One region of the Streptosporangium sp. OZ121 genome, then DNA from elsewhere that is predicted to be linked to it. Evidence: riboswitches for the same ligand, from Rfam matches in the RefSeq annotation. Region 1 holds a riboswitch; each other region holds the start of a gene.
What was found. Region 1 has a riboswitch for cyclic di-AMP ahead of ACTOQ1_RS09870 (coiled-coil domain-containing protein). Riboswitches for the same ligand answer to the same signal wherever they lie in the genome.

Region 1 (3,388 bases):
CTCGGCGTGTCCGACATGACGATCCGGCGTGACCTCGAGGTGCTCTCCGAGCGCGGCCTGGTGGAGAAGGTCCACGGCGGCGCCACCGCCGCCGGGCCCGGCTCGACCGAGGAACCGGGCTTCGCCGCCAAGTCGGCGCGCCAGCAGGCGGAGAAGGAGACGATCGCCCAGCACGCCGCCGGGCTCGTCCGGCCCGCCACGGCGATCGCGCTCTCCGCGGGGACCACGACCTGGACGCTCGCCCACCACCTGGTCGACGTGCCCGAGCTGACCGTGATCACCAACTCGATCCGGATCGCCGACGTCTTCCACCGCTCCCCCAGGGCCGACCGCACGGTCGTGCTCACCGGCGGGATCCGCACCCCCTCCGACGCCCTGGTCGGCCCGGTCGCGGTCTCGGCGATCCGCGGGCTCCACGTCGACACCCTCTTCCTCGGCGTGCACGGGATGAGCACCCGCGCCGGGTTCACCACCCCCAACCTGCTGGAGGCCGAGACCGACCGCGAGCTGGTCGCCTCCGCGCACCGCCTGGTGGTGCTCGCCGACCACACCAAGTGGGGCACGGTCGGCATCAGCACCATCGCCCAGCTGGCCGAGGCCCACATCGTGGTCACCGACTCCGGCCTGACCGAGGAGGCCCGCGAGGAGATCGCCGCCTCGGTGGGCGAACTGATCATCACGGAACCCCAGCGAGAGAGCGAGATCGCCGGCCGATGAAACGTACGATCACCCACCTGGCCGACGGCCGGGAGCTCATCTACTTCGACCGGCGCGACGACGCCGACCGCGGAGCGGTCGACCGGCGCGACCTGCCGCCCCGCCCCGCCGCCTCCGAGCTGCGCTACGACCCGCTCACCGAGGAATGGATCGCGGTGGCCGGGCACCGCCAGGGCCGCACCTTCCTGCCCCCGGCCAGCGAGTGCCCGCTCTGCCCCTCCACCCCCGGCAACCTCACCGAGGTGCCCGCCTCCGACTACGACGTGGTGGTCTTCGAGAACCGGTTCCCTTCGTTCTCCGCCCAGCCGGGCGAGCACCGGGAGATCGGCGGGCTGAGCGAGGTCCGTCCGGGGATCGGCAGGTGCGAGGTGGTCTGCTTCACCTCCGAACACGACTCGTCGTTCTCGCGGCTCTCCCCCGAGCAGGTCGAGCTGGTCATGGAGGCCTGGGTCGACCGTACGGCGGAGCTGTCGGCGACGCCGGGCGTGGAGCAGGTGTTCTGCTTCGAGAACCGGGGAGCGGAGATCGGCATCACCCTGGCCCACCCGCACGGCCAGATCTACGCCTACCCCTACGTGACCCCGCGCACCAGGCTCACCCTCGGGGCGGCCGAGCGCCACCGGGAGCGGACCGGCGGCAACCTGTTCGCCGACGTCCTGGCCGCGGAGCGGGAGGCCGGTGTCCGGGTGGTGGGCTCGAACGAGCACTGGACGGCTTTCGTCCCGGCCGCGGCGCGCTGGCCGGTGGAGGTACACCTCTACCCGCACCGCCAGGTCCCCGACCTGGTCGCGCTGGAGGCCGAGGAGCGCGCGGCGTTCGGCCCCCTCTACACCGACGTGCTCCGCCGCCTCGACGGGCTGTTCGGCGTGCCCATGCCGTACATCGCGGCCTGGCACCAGGCGCCGGTCTCCACCGGCCGCGATCTGTCGTACGCGCACATGGAGCTGTTCAGCATCCGCCGCGCGCCGGACAAGCTGAAATACCTCGCCGGGTCGGAGTCGGCCATGGGCGCCTTCGTGAACGACGTGTCCCCCGAGGGAACAGCACAGCTTCTGCGCTCTGTCATCACGAACTGATTACCGCTTGGTCTCGTCTTGAGGTCGCATGACCTGCTGTTTACCACTACTATCCTTCCCACATCGGCTGTAAACGCTGATTTGCCTAATCCTGGGCGCCTCGCTCAGGAGCCGGGGAACCACCGCACCTGGGGTGAAACCACTTCGGTGGAAGGGCTTCCTCCAGCCCGAACCCGTCAGCTAACCCGGTAGGCGGAAGGAGAGGAGAGTTCGTGGCGGCCTCGTCCCCCACGTTCCGTCGGCATGCCGCTGTGGTCCTCTGTCTGAGCTCGATCGCGGCGTTCACCATCGGCACCCCCACCGCGGGAAGCGCGGAACCCAAGCCGACCGAGGCCAAACTCCGTGCCGACCTGGCCAAACTCGGCAAGAAACTCGACGGGCTGATCGAGACCTACGCGGCCAAGCGCGAGTCCCTCAAGAAGGCGCAGAAGGCCGAGGCCGTCGCCAAGCAGAACCTGGGCAAGGCCGAGGAGATCTATGTCGAGGCCAAGAGGCAGGTCGACTCCATCGTCCAGCTCCGATACCAGACCAGCAGCAGCGGAGGGCTGCCCGCGCTGATGTTCTCCGGCGACATGGGCGCCGCCGCGGTGATGGAACAGCTCACCGCCCAGCAGAGCGCCTACCTGGAGGGCTTCGCCGGCAGCCTCGAGCGCAGGAAGAAGGCGTCGGAGACGGCGTCCAGGCTCACCGACGAGATCCGCGACGAGGCCAAGGAGGTGGAGGGCCGGCGCGAGGAGGCCGAGGACGTGATCCGCGACGTCAAGGACAAGCTCGACCGGCTCGCCCCCACCGGTTCCGGCCGCCGCTCCGACGGCAGCTGGGCCCCGCAGCTGCCCACCGGCGCCGACAACATCACCGACCGCACCCGGATCATGCGCGACGCCGTCATGCGGCGCTTCAGCCTCCCGTACTCCGTCGGCTGCTACCGGGCCGCCAACGACGGCGGTGAGCACCCCCTGGGCCGCGCCTGCGACTTCATGATGAGCACCGGCGGCACGATGCCCTCGGCCGCCAACCTCGCGCTGGGCGACGAGATCGCCGCCTGGGCCCTCAAGAACAGGACCAGACTCGGCGTGAAGTACGTGATCTGGCGCCAGCGCATCAACCACGGCTCCGGCTGGCGCTTCATGTCGAACCGCGGCGGCATCACGGCCAACCACTTCGACCATCCGCACATCTCGATGTTCTGAGCAGCCGGGCCTCCGGCCTGCGGTGATGCCGTGTCGAGGGCATATCCAGGGCACCTGGCGGGTTTCCCGTTCGATGATCTTCGGCGGGCGCGCGACAGAAGATGAGGGCCGCGGCGACGCACACGCCGTGAGATGGCGGTGAGTGCAGGCACACGGGTCCGTACGGCCGAAAACCGTTTGCCTCGGGGGTGGGGCTCGGGGAACGTGGTGTTCATGACGCTCTGACGGACAGCACCCCGTTACTTCGAGATGCCACGGCGCCGACGCTTCCCGTAATGCTGTCAGCCCATACCCTTTTGAGAGAGCCTCCTTGTCTCAGCGACACTCCCGGCAGGAGTCCCCGCCGCCGTCCACCGCGGACGCGGGTCCGGCCACCGTCACCGTGTTCGCCTCCTCCACGAGCTG
Region 2 (3,388 bases), on a different contig from region 1:
CACCGTCGCCCTCATCCTCGCCTCCGCCCGCAACGTCGCCCAGGCGCACTCCGCGCTCAAGGGCGGCGAGTGGAAGCGCTCGAAGTACACCGGCGTGGAGCTCGACGAGAAGGTCGTCGCGATCCTCGGCCTCGGCAAGATCGGCCAGCTGGTCGCGCAGCGCCTCCAGCCGTTCGGCGTCGAGCTGATCGCCTACGACCCCTACCTGCAGCCGGCCCGCGCCGCGCAGATGGGCGTCCGGCTGGTCTCGCTGGAGGAGGCGCTGAGCGAGGCCGACTTCATCACCGTGCACCTGCCCAAGTCCAAGGAGACCATCGGTCTCATCGGTGACAGGGAGCTCCACACGGTCAAGCCGAACGTCCGCCTCATCAACGTCGCCCGCGGCGGCATCATCGACGAGAACGCCCTCTACTCCGCGATCAAGGAGGGCCGCGTCGCCGGCGCCGGCATCGACGTGTTCCCGAAGGAGCCGGTCACCGACAGCCCGCTCTTCGAGCTCGACCAGGTCGTCGTCACCCCGCACCTGGGCGCCTCCACCCACGAGGCCCAGGAGAAGGCCGGCACCCAGGTCGCGCGCAGCGTGAAGCTCGCGCTCGCCGGGGAGTTCGTGCCGGACGCGGTCAACGTCCAGGGCGGCGCCGTCGCCGAGGACGTCAAGCCGGGCCTGCCGCTGGCCGAGAAGCTCGGCCGGGTGTTCACCGCCCTCGCGGGCGAGGTCGCCACCAAGCTCGACGTCGAGGTGCGCGGTGAGATCGCCTCCCACGACGTCCGCGTGCTGGAGCTGGCCGCGCTCAAGGGTGTCTTCACCGACGTGGTCGAGGACTCGGTCACCTACGTCAACGCCCCGCTGCTGGCCAAGGACCGCGGCGTGTCGGTCGAGCTGGTCACCAGCTCCGACAGCCCCGACTGGCGCAACGTCGTGACGGTCCGGGGCGTCCTCGCCGACGGCCGCGCGGTCTCGGTCTCCGGCACCCTGTCCGGGCCGAGGCAGATCACGAAGATCGTCGAGGTCAACGGCTACCAGATGGAGATCGAGCCGACCGACCACCTGTCGTTCTTCACCTACACCGACCGCCCCGGCATCGTCGGCGTGGTCGGCCGCATCCTCGGCGACCACTCGATCAACATCGCCTCTATGCAGGTGGCCCGTGACGCCAAGGGCGGCAAGGCGCTCATCGCGCTCACCGTCGACACCGCCATCCCGGCCGAGGTGATCGACCAGATCGGCTCGGAGATCGGCGCCGACAGCGGCCGCTCGGTCGACCTGGCCGACTAGCCGTACCGCCGATGTGGCCGCCGCCCCGGAGACCGGGGCGGCGGCCACATTTCGTCTCAGCATGTGAGAAGTGTGTACGCCGGGCGAGACGGTTTTCCCGCGGCCGGGTAACCTGGAGTCAAATGCGCCAGGTTCTCGTAATTCCTACCTGCCGCGGCGAGGCCTGACAGGGGCGGGCCGGCGACTCGCCGCGGTGTCGTGGCGCGTGCCGGCTCCAAGCCCCCGCCGCCGGTCCGTGATCCGGACCCGCGACATCAGGCCTGGTCGGAGTCCCGACCGGAGTCTCGACCACCTTCCTTGCCGGTATGCGACCGAGACGAGATTCGCCATGTACGACATGTATCCCTGGAACCGTCCCGAGGAGACCGAGGACGAGGCCGTCGACGCGCTCCAGACCGCTCTGGACCGCAGGGACAACGGCGGTGCTCCCACCCGCTGAACCCGTTCTCTCCGCCGCCGGGGTCTCCACGGCCTCCCGGCGGTGATCCGCCGGCGTGTCTCATCCGCCGGTCACGGCTTCGGTCGCGAGCTCGACCCGCTTGGCCAGCTGAACCCCCTGCGGGTCGGGACGCACCGCGCCGACGAAGGATTCGCGGCGCCAGGAGTCGAGTTTCTCCTCCTTGACCACGTCGCCGGTCCGCGGGGCGTGAACCATGTAGCCGGGCTTTGTGATCATGCCGACGTGGCCGAGGCCGCTGAAGAAGGCCAGGTCACCGGGCTTGAGATTCTCCCAGGAGATCTTCTTGGAGAAGGCGGCGTACTGGTCGTTGGTGACGCGGGGGAGCTTGATCCCGGCTGCGCCGTAGGCGCGGAGCACCAGGCCTGAGCAGTCGAAGCCGCCGTGGCCGGTGCCGCCCCAGACGTAGGGCGTTCCGCGCTTGGACATGGCCCACTTCACGGCTTTCTGCCAGGCGGGCTTGACGGCCGTGGCCTTCAGCGCGTCCTTCAGCGCGGGGGTGTTGAGCGCGGCGGGCCCGGGGGCGGGGGGCGGGGATGCGGCCAGGGCGGCGGTCGAGGTCGCGCACACCGCGGCGCCGGCGACGATCATGGAGGCGGAGATGGACAGGACACGGGGGAGAACTGTGCCGGACAGGATGATTCCTTCCATAAGGCCGGCCGGGTGAGCTGTCGGGCTCGGGCGTGGAGGCCGCCCTACGGCGCGAGAACGCGCTGATTCGCCCCAAGGAATCCACCTGATGACGGCCGGGAACGCGCTCCGGGGGAGGAGCGGGGTGCCCGGGGTCCGGTAGATCCCGTAAAGAGTGGTTCCCCGGCTCCGTGCGGGCCCGGTAAGGGGATGGCCCGTACGGATTAGGCATTGACGTGAATGGGAGGACCATAACGAAACCTCACGAAACGGTCAATACCAAGCAAAGGCGGACAAAACGATCAGGGGTCCCGCCGGACGAGTGTGTCCGGAGGATGAGACCGGTGTTCGATCACCGAGACGGACCGGTAAGGTGCCTGCATGGATTCGCGTAACATTCGCCTGGCGGTCATCCCCGGGGACGGAATCGGAGTCGAGGTCGTCACCGAGGGGCTGAAGGTCCTCGAAGCGGTCGGCACGAAGGTGGAGACCACCACCTACGACCTCGGGGCCAAGCGCTACCACGAGACCGGCGAGACCCTGCCCGACCCGGTCCTCGACGAACTGCGCGGATACGACGCGATCCTGCTCGGCGCGGTCGGCGACCCCAGCGTGCCCCCGGGCGTCCTGGAGCGCGACCTGCTGCTCAAGCTCCGCTTCCAGCTCGACCACTACGTGAACCTCCGCCCGGTCAAGCTCTTCCCCGGCGTCGAGACGCCGCTGGGCAAGGCCCGTCCCGAGGACATCGACATGGTCGTCGTCCGCGAGGGCACCGAGGGCCCGTACGCCGGTGCGGGCGGCGTCATGCGCCGGGGCACGCCGCACGAGATCGCCACCCAGGAGTCGCTGAACACCGCCCACGGCGTCGAGCGCGTCGTGCGCTACGCCTTCGACAAGGCGCTGGGCCGCCCCCGCAGGAAGCTGACGCTGGTCCACAAGACCAACGTGCTCACCTACGCCGGCGACCTCTGGGCCCGCACCTTCGACCGCGTCGGCCTGGAGTATCCCGACGTCCAGACCGACTA
Region 3 (3,388 bases), 240 kb from region 1:
AGAGATGAGCGATTGCGAGAGTGAGCGACTTCCGCCAGTTCTGGGCCAGCTGTTCGCCGATGGAGCCGATGGAGCCGACAGGAGCGAGGGCGGCGACGGGACCGGCGGGGGCAGGGGCAGGCGGCTCTCGGTGGAGCTGCCGCCGGGGGACGTGGTGTGGCCCGACCCCGGTTACGCCCAGCTCGCCGTCCGTCGCCGTCCGGCGTTCTGGCTCAGCGAGGTGGCGGTCTCCGGCGAGTACTGGGCGCGGCTGAGGGCCCAGCACGAGCGGTCGGGCCTGTGGCCGGTGCTGCTGGAGGACTCCGTCCAGCCCTGGTCGGCCGGCCAGATCGCCCCGGACACGGCCGGTCAGATCGACAACTACCACGCCGCCGCGTTCATGGCCGAGGTGTGGTCCGACTGGATCGCCAAGGCCAACCTCGACCAGCTCGAACTGCTCGAGCCCTTCGGACCCGAGTGTCCCGGCCCGGCCCCCCCGGGCAGGCTCGCCGCCGACCCCGGCGTGGTCGCCGACTGGTACGCCGGGCTGGTGGCCGAGCGCAGGACCCCGCTCGGGCTCGTCGCGGTCGAGCGCGGGGCCGACGCCCTCGCCGTCATGGGCTGGCAGGGCGCCCTGAACCACAACGAGTGGATGGTCCCGCTCGCGGCCGTCGTGCGCAGCTGGGAGGACAGGTTCGGGGTGCGGGTGGTCGGGATGGGTTTCAACACCCTCGACCTCAGCGTCGCCGCGCCCCCGACCACCTCCGAGCACGCCCTGCACGTCGCCGCGGAGCACTGGACGTTCTGCCCCGACAGCATCATCCAGGGGGCGGGGAACCTCATCGACTACGCCGAGCAGATCAAGGGCAGGAACGCCTGGTCGTTCTGGTGGGACTGAGCGGGACCGGGCGGGACTGAGCGGGACCGGGCGGGACCGGGCGGGATTGATCGGCCGGGGACGGCCCGCGGGGCGGGCTCCCCTTGGGCGAACCTTTGCGCAAAGGAATCGGCGGGCCGGGGAGGGCTCGCGGGGCGCGCGTTCTCCCGCGTGGATCTCCCGTGGATCTCCGGGCGCGGGGCCCTGGAACGGGGCCAGGGAAGGGGTTCCGGGGCTGGACACCGAGATGGGGGAGACATCCGCGCTGGTAGGACGGGTGTTGGCCTGGCGGGGCGATCGATGAGGCTTCCTTGAAGCTTGTAGGTAGATCTTCTGGGGTTTTCATGGTGTTTGCTTTGCTTTGTCCGGTTTGGGTGGGTAGTGTCCACAGTCATCGGTAGGCGACCTGCCCTTCACAAGAGGGAGCGGCCGGCCGACGTCGAATCCCGAGGGCCCCACAGGGGCCCCGGAGCCGGGGAACCACTTTTCCGGGGTGAATCCGCCGCGACCACGCGGCGGTAGGGCAACTCCACCGCCCGAACCCGTCAGCTAACCCGGTAGACGAGATGGAGAGGAGATCCCCTCATGGATCACCGCGTTACCACGTCGGTGCAGCCCTTGTCCGTGCCGACCACCTGAACTTTTCCCCCCTTCCGCCGACATCCCCCGTTCCCCCCGGACCTTCTCGCCGCGCCTGATCGCGGCACCTTCCAGATCGTGCTCCGCGTAGCGATTGCCCGAGATTCCGGCTACGCCCCCTTTTCCGACGAGCGCGTCCCCGCCCGTGCACCCCTTCGGTGTGTCGCACGTGGCTGCCCCGTTCCCTCGCGAAAGAGCCTTTTCTCCATGCGCCCCTTCTTTGGTTTGCACAAGAACGGCCTGAGCAAGTTCACCTGGCAGAAGAACAAGCCCCGCGGAAGCCGCCTCGCAGCCGCCGCCCTGGTCGGCGCGAGCGTCCTCGCCGCCACCGGTGTCGCGGTGGCGCTGCCCGCCTCCACCTGTTTCGCCGCCACCGCCGACCCCGAGGTCGGGGTGGCGAAGGCCAGCGCCGAGTCCGTCCTCCTCCAGGGTGCGACCACGGCCTCCTACTTCTGGGACGACTCCTCCGGCCGGGCCGGTGACACCGGTCTGCCCGCCAGCGGCCGGCCGATGCAGAAGGGCATGATCGCCAGCCCGAGCTGGCCCCTGCTCACCGAGGGCTACATCATCTACAAGGGCAAGAAGGCCAAGTTCTTCGTCGGCGACCGCGGCCCCGGTTCCCCCTCGAACCAGGGCATCATGATCGACATCGACGCCAAGACCTTCGCCGACCTGACCGGTGGAACGTTCAACGCCGGCACGCTCGGCGTGGACGGCAACGGCGGGATGGGCCACATCGACATCCAGTACGTGGTCACCAAGTGGGGTAACGGTACGGGGATAAAGAACCACCCCGTCGCGTTCTCCACCGGTGCCTGGAGCCGCAGGGACACCAGCCCGGCCAAGCCCCCGACGGTCGTCTTCGCCAAGGCCCGGGAACTGGGGATAGGCGTGCAGACCCAGCTGGCGAGCGCCGCGGCGCGGCCGTGGGCCGGCAAGCCCAAGGTCATGGTCGAGCCCGCCTCCTGGCACGCCCCGGCCGGCGTGGCCGTCGCCGGTGCCCGCGCCGCCGAGATCGGCGCGGGGAAGGGCTGAGCCGGAGCCGCCGCCCTCCGGAGTCCCGCTCCACCGGAACTCCCTGGCAGGGGCCCCGCCCCGCCGGAGTCCTCCGGGAACGCTCGGAAAGGACTCCGGGAACGCTCAGAAAAGACGCAGAAAGGACTCCGGTGCGGTCCGTGCCTCCCGGGGCACGGACCGCACCGGAGGATCAGACCTCGAGCTTCTCCTCGATGCCGCGCAGGGTGTGCCGCGCGAGCGCGAGGTTGGCCCGGTTCCGGTCGAGAGCCAGGTAGAGGAACAGCCCTTTGCCGCTCCGGCCCGAGACCGGGCGGATCACGTGGTACTGCGTGCCGAGCGTGATGAGGATGTCCTCGATGCCGTCCTTGAGGCCGAGCGACTCCATGGTCCGCATCTTGGCCTTGACGACCTCGGTGTTACCCGCGGCCGCGATCTGGAGGTCGAGGTCCTTGGACCCGCCGAGCGCGCCCAGCGCCATCCCGCTGTTGTAGTCGACGACGACCGCGCCGACGGCACCGTCGATCGCCATCATCTCCTTGAGCGAGATGTCCATGTTGCCCATTGCTGTCTCCGATCACTGGGGTATCGATGTGCGCGAGCCGGCGGCGGCCAGTCTGGCCGCCGTCTTGCGGCCCTCCAGCCGGAGCAGCCCGAGGTTGGTCCCCGGGCGCGCCAGGACTGTGAGGACGATCTTGGGTCCGGCGGCGTAGAACGCCGCGTAGCCGTTGGTGCCGGAGATCAACGTCTCCTCGAAGGTGCCCTTGCCGGCCATGCTCGTCATCCGGCGGCTGAGGGCCAGTACCGCGGAGGAGAGCGCCCCGGTCTGCTCGGTGTCCCTGTCCAGGTCGCTCGCTATCGTCAGACCGTCGACGCTGC
Region 4 (3,388 bases), on a different contig from region 1:
TCGCCGGGCTGCGCAAGGAGCTCGTCACGATGGCCGTCAGCACCTACCAGGTCGGCGTGGTCAACGGCTGGGAAGGCATGATCTACCAGGCCGATCCCGGCGCCCTGCTGAGCGGCCTGGCCGCCGCCGACCAGATGTCCACCTCCCGCGCCCAGTCCCTGAACGCCTTCGACGAGGCCACCAAGGCGCTGCGGACCAGCCGGGACCAGGCCAAGAAGGCGCTGGCCGAGGCCGACGAGACGCGTGACGAGCTGGCCAGGGAGAAGGCCAAGGCCGACAAGATGGTCAAGGCACAGACGAAGATCCTGCGCGAGCTCAACGCCTTCAGGACGGGCAACCCCGAGAGCGCCGGGATCCAGTACAACGGCTCCGCCTCGGGCAACGCCCGCGCCGCCCTGCAGTTCGCCTTCGCCCAGGTCGGCAAGCCCTACCAGTACGGTGGCACGGGCCCCGGCGGCTGGGACTGCTCCGGCCTGGTCCAGAGCGCCTGGCGCAGCGGAGGAGTCAGCCTCCCCCGCACGACCTGGGAGCAGTGGAGCTGGGGCGCGAGCCGCAAGGTCTCGCTGAGCGAGCTCCAGCCGGGCGACCTCATCTTCAGCGAGGGTCTCGGCCATGTCAGCATGTACGCGGGCAACGGCCAGATCGTGCACGCCCCGCAGACCGGCGACGTCGTCAAGGTCGTCCCGCTGTCCGCCTACGGCCGCCGCATCGTCGGAGCCGTCCGCCCCTGACCGCGCCGGGCCGCGGTCCCACCGGGGACGTCCAGGCCCCGCCTCGCGCTTGACGGAGCGCCGGGAAAAACCGGATGTGCCGGGCGCGTGGGTACTGCCAGCATCGGGACATGATCAAGTCATGGATGCCCGACGAGCTCGCGTACGCCGGTCCCGAGCACCTCGACGCCGCGTTCGTCGCCGGGTTCGACCGCAAGCAGGGCAGGCCCGACCCCGGGGAGGACCTCGCCGTGCTCGCGGGGCACGGCGTGGGGGAGGCGGCGACGGTCGTGGAGTTCGGCGCGGGGACGGGGCAGTTCGCCCTCGCCGCGGCGCGGCGGTTCCGGCGGGTGGTGGCGGTGGACGTCTCCCCGGCGATGCACGACTTCCTCGGCGCCCGCGCCGCCGAGGAGGGCCTCTCCGGCCTTGAGCGCGTGCGCGCGGGCTTCCTGTCGTACGAGCACGCGGGGCCGCCCGCCGACGCGGTCTACACCCGCCACGCGCTCCACCAGCTCCCCGACTTCTGGAAGGCCGTCGCGCTCGACCGCGTCGCGCGGATCGTACGGCCCGGGGGCGTCCTGCGCCTGCGGGACCTGATCTTCGACTTCCGGCCGGCCGACACCGACGCCGTGCTCGGCCGCTGGCTCGACGGCGCGGCGGACGATCCCGCGCTGGGCTACACCCGCGACGACTACGCCGAGCATCTGCGCACCGAGTACAGCACCTTCAGGTGGCTGCTCGAACCGATGCTCGACGCCGCCGGATTCGAGATCGTCGAGGCGGATTTCCGGGAGTCGATATACGGCGCCTACACGTGCGTCAGGCGCTGAGGTCACCCGGCCGGATCGTCCGGGACCGCTCCACGGGCGGTGAGTGTGATGAAGATTACATAAATCGTGATTTGTCGGACTAGCGAGAAGGGTGTGACGAGAGTCATATCTCAATAGCATAAATAGCCATTATGCAGGGATAACAGGAAGATCAAGAGGGGTAGTAGATCTTCCAATTTGGCGAATGCTTTGCCGAAAGTTGGAGATCGGGGTAACTTCTGGCGTCGCGACGTGCAAGCCACGCCGTCGCGGCGAATGTCGGTCTTCGGGCCGGTGTCCCTATAGAAATCCAACCGGCCGCCGCGCCCCCACCCGGGGGCAGGGCTCATCGCGGCGGCCCGCCGAATCTATGCAGCCAGGAGGCATGGAACCGGGGACCCAAAAGGCCCGATACAGCGTGGCCAGGGGTGAATCGGCGCGTTTGTGCCGTAGGGCATCTTCCAAGCCCGAATCCGTCAGCTAACCCGGTAGGCATCAGTGGAAGTCCCAAGGAGAAATCCTGTCTACCACCCCGTACAACCCCCGTCTGTCGCGCCTTTTCCGCCTTTCCCTCGGCGGCATCGCCCTCACCCTGACCGCCTCAGCCGGAGCGGTCACCCTGGGGTCCACGGCGGCGCAGGCGGTGGACGGCCCCTCCGAGATACTGGTCAACAGCGTGACCGGTGTCTCCGAGAAGGCCGGGAGCACCAAGAAGACCGCCTCTCAGGCCGGGACCAGGGCCAAGGCAGAAACCAAGGCCAAGGTCAAGGTCAAGGTCAAGGTCAAGAAGAGCAGGGCGGCACTGCAGAAGGTCCGGGCCGGTAAGGCGGTCTCGGCGGCCAAGAGGCAGATCGGCGATCCGTACCGGTGGGGAGCCTCCGGTCCCGGAGCGTTCGACTGCTCGGGGCTCGTCCGGTACGCCTGGCGGAAGGCGGGCGTGTCCCTTCCCAGGATCACGCACAGCCAGTACAGGTCGATCAGGAAAAAGGTCTCGTGGAGCAACTTGCGCCCCGGTGACCTGCTGTTCTTCAGTGGAAAGGGCCATGTCGGCATGTACGTCGGCAAGGGCAGGATGGTCCACTCGCCGAGCAGCGGCAAGACGGTCCGTGTCGTGAGGCTGGCGGGCTACTACAGGTCCTCCTTCGCCGGAGCGGTACGGCCCGGGGCCTGAGCCCCGTACGGCGCCCGGCACCCGCGTGAGCACGGAGCCCAGGTATGGAACCTGAGCCCGAGCCCGCGTCGGGGCACGCGCTCGAGCACATGCCCGAGCACGGAAAAGCGGCCCCGGCCCTCCACCAGGAGGGCCGGGGCCGCTCCATGCCGGTCGAGTACCATCGGCTCGTGTCCGTCCCGAAAGGGCGCCGCGCCGTGCTCGCCGGGATGCTGGCGCTGATGAGCGCCGGTCCGTTCGCCGGGACGGGACCCCTCCTGGCCGGAGCCGCGCCCCTCCCTCGCGCCCCCCGCCCCCTCGTCCCGTACGCCTCCCGGAGCCCGAGCGACCCCCGCGACCTGTGGCAGGGCGCCGCGGTCACCGTCCGGGGCGAGCACTCCCTCGTGATCGGCCACGGTGTCCCGGCCGGCGTCCTGCGGGATCTGGCGGCCAGGGCCGACCGGGCCCGCGCGACGATCGCGGCGATCTGGGGGCCGGTCCCCGCGGTCGTCCTCTTCCCCGCCACCGACGCCGAGGCCGCGGCGCTCGCCGGGGCCGGGAGCACCCGCGGCCTGGCCGCGATGGCGACCGCGGACCGGGTGATCGTCCTGCCGTCGGGGTACGCCCGGCTCACCGCGACCGGAAGGGACGTGGTGATCACCCACGAGCTCGCCCACGTGGCCACCGGCGCGACCCGCGGCGGTCGGGTGCCGATGTGG

Region 2: linked by a shared signal. The riboswitch ahead of ACTOQ1_RS19775 (C40 family peptidase) and the one ahead of ACTOQ1_RS09870 (coiled-coil domain-containing protein) in region 1 are both predicted to bind cyclic di-AMP.
Region 3: linked by a shared signal. The riboswitch ahead of ACTOQ1_RS08735 (hypothetical protein) and the one ahead of ACTOQ1_RS09870 (coiled-coil domain-containing protein) in region 1 are both predicted to bind cyclic di-AMP.
Region 4: linked by a shared signal. The riboswitch ahead of ACTOQ1_RS06880 (C40 family peptidase) and the one ahead of ACTOQ1_RS09870 (coiled-coil domain-containing protein) in region 1 are both predicted to bind cyclic di-AMP.

Annotation. Positions count from the first base shown of each region.
Region 1 covers NZ_JBPXMC010000003.1:482,899-486,286, reverse strand. Annotated here, with positions in the region: gene ACTOQ1_RS09880 (DeoR/GlpR family DNA-binding transcription regulator) at 1-717, shown strand, start outside; gene galT (galactose-1-phosphate uridylyltransferase) at 714-1,793, shown strand; cyclic di-AMP (ydaO/yuaA leader) riboswitch at 1,866-2,002, shown strand; gene ACTOQ1_RS09870 (coiled-coil domain-containing protein) at 2,045-2,983, shown strand; gene ACTOQ1_RS09865 (RNA ligase RtcB family protein) at 3,294-3,388, shown strand, end outside.
Region 2 covers NZ_JBPXMC010000010.1:79,106-82,493, reverse strand. Annotated here, with positions in the region: gene serA (phosphoglycerate dehydrogenase) at 1-1,276, shown strand, start outside; gene ACTOQ1_RS19775 (C40 family peptidase) at 1,776-2,384, opposite strand; cyclic di-AMP (ydaO/yuaA leader) riboswitch at 2,372-2,604, opposite strand; gene ACTOQ1_RS19770 (3-isopropylmalate dehydrogenase) at 2,745-3,388, shown strand, end outside.
Region 3 covers NZ_JBPXMC010000003.1:238,316-241,703, forward strand. Annotated here, with positions in the region: gene ACTOQ1_RS08730 (DUF4253 domain-containing protein) at 5-877, shown strand; cyclic di-AMP (ydaO/yuaA leader) riboswitch at 1,284-1,435, shown strand; gene ACTOQ1_RS08735 (hypothetical protein) at 1,703-2,530, shown strand; gene ACTOQ1_RS08740 (hypothetical protein) at 2,703-3,074, opposite strand; gene ACTOQ1_RS08745 (roadblock/LC7 domain-containing protein) at 3,087-3,388, opposite strand, start outside.
Region 4 covers NZ_JBPXMC010000002.1:453,604-456,991, reverse strand. Annotated here, with positions in the region: gene ACTOQ1_RS06890 (NlpC/P60 family protein) at 1-731, shown strand, start outside; gene ACTOQ1_RS06885 (class I SAM-dependent methyltransferase) at 842-1,540, shown strand; cyclic di-AMP (ydaO/yuaA leader) riboswitch at 1,870-2,029, shown strand; gene ACTOQ1_RS06880 (C40 family peptidase) at 2,163-2,690, shown strand; gene ACTOQ1_RS06875 (hypothetical protein) at 2,735-3,388, shown strand, end outside.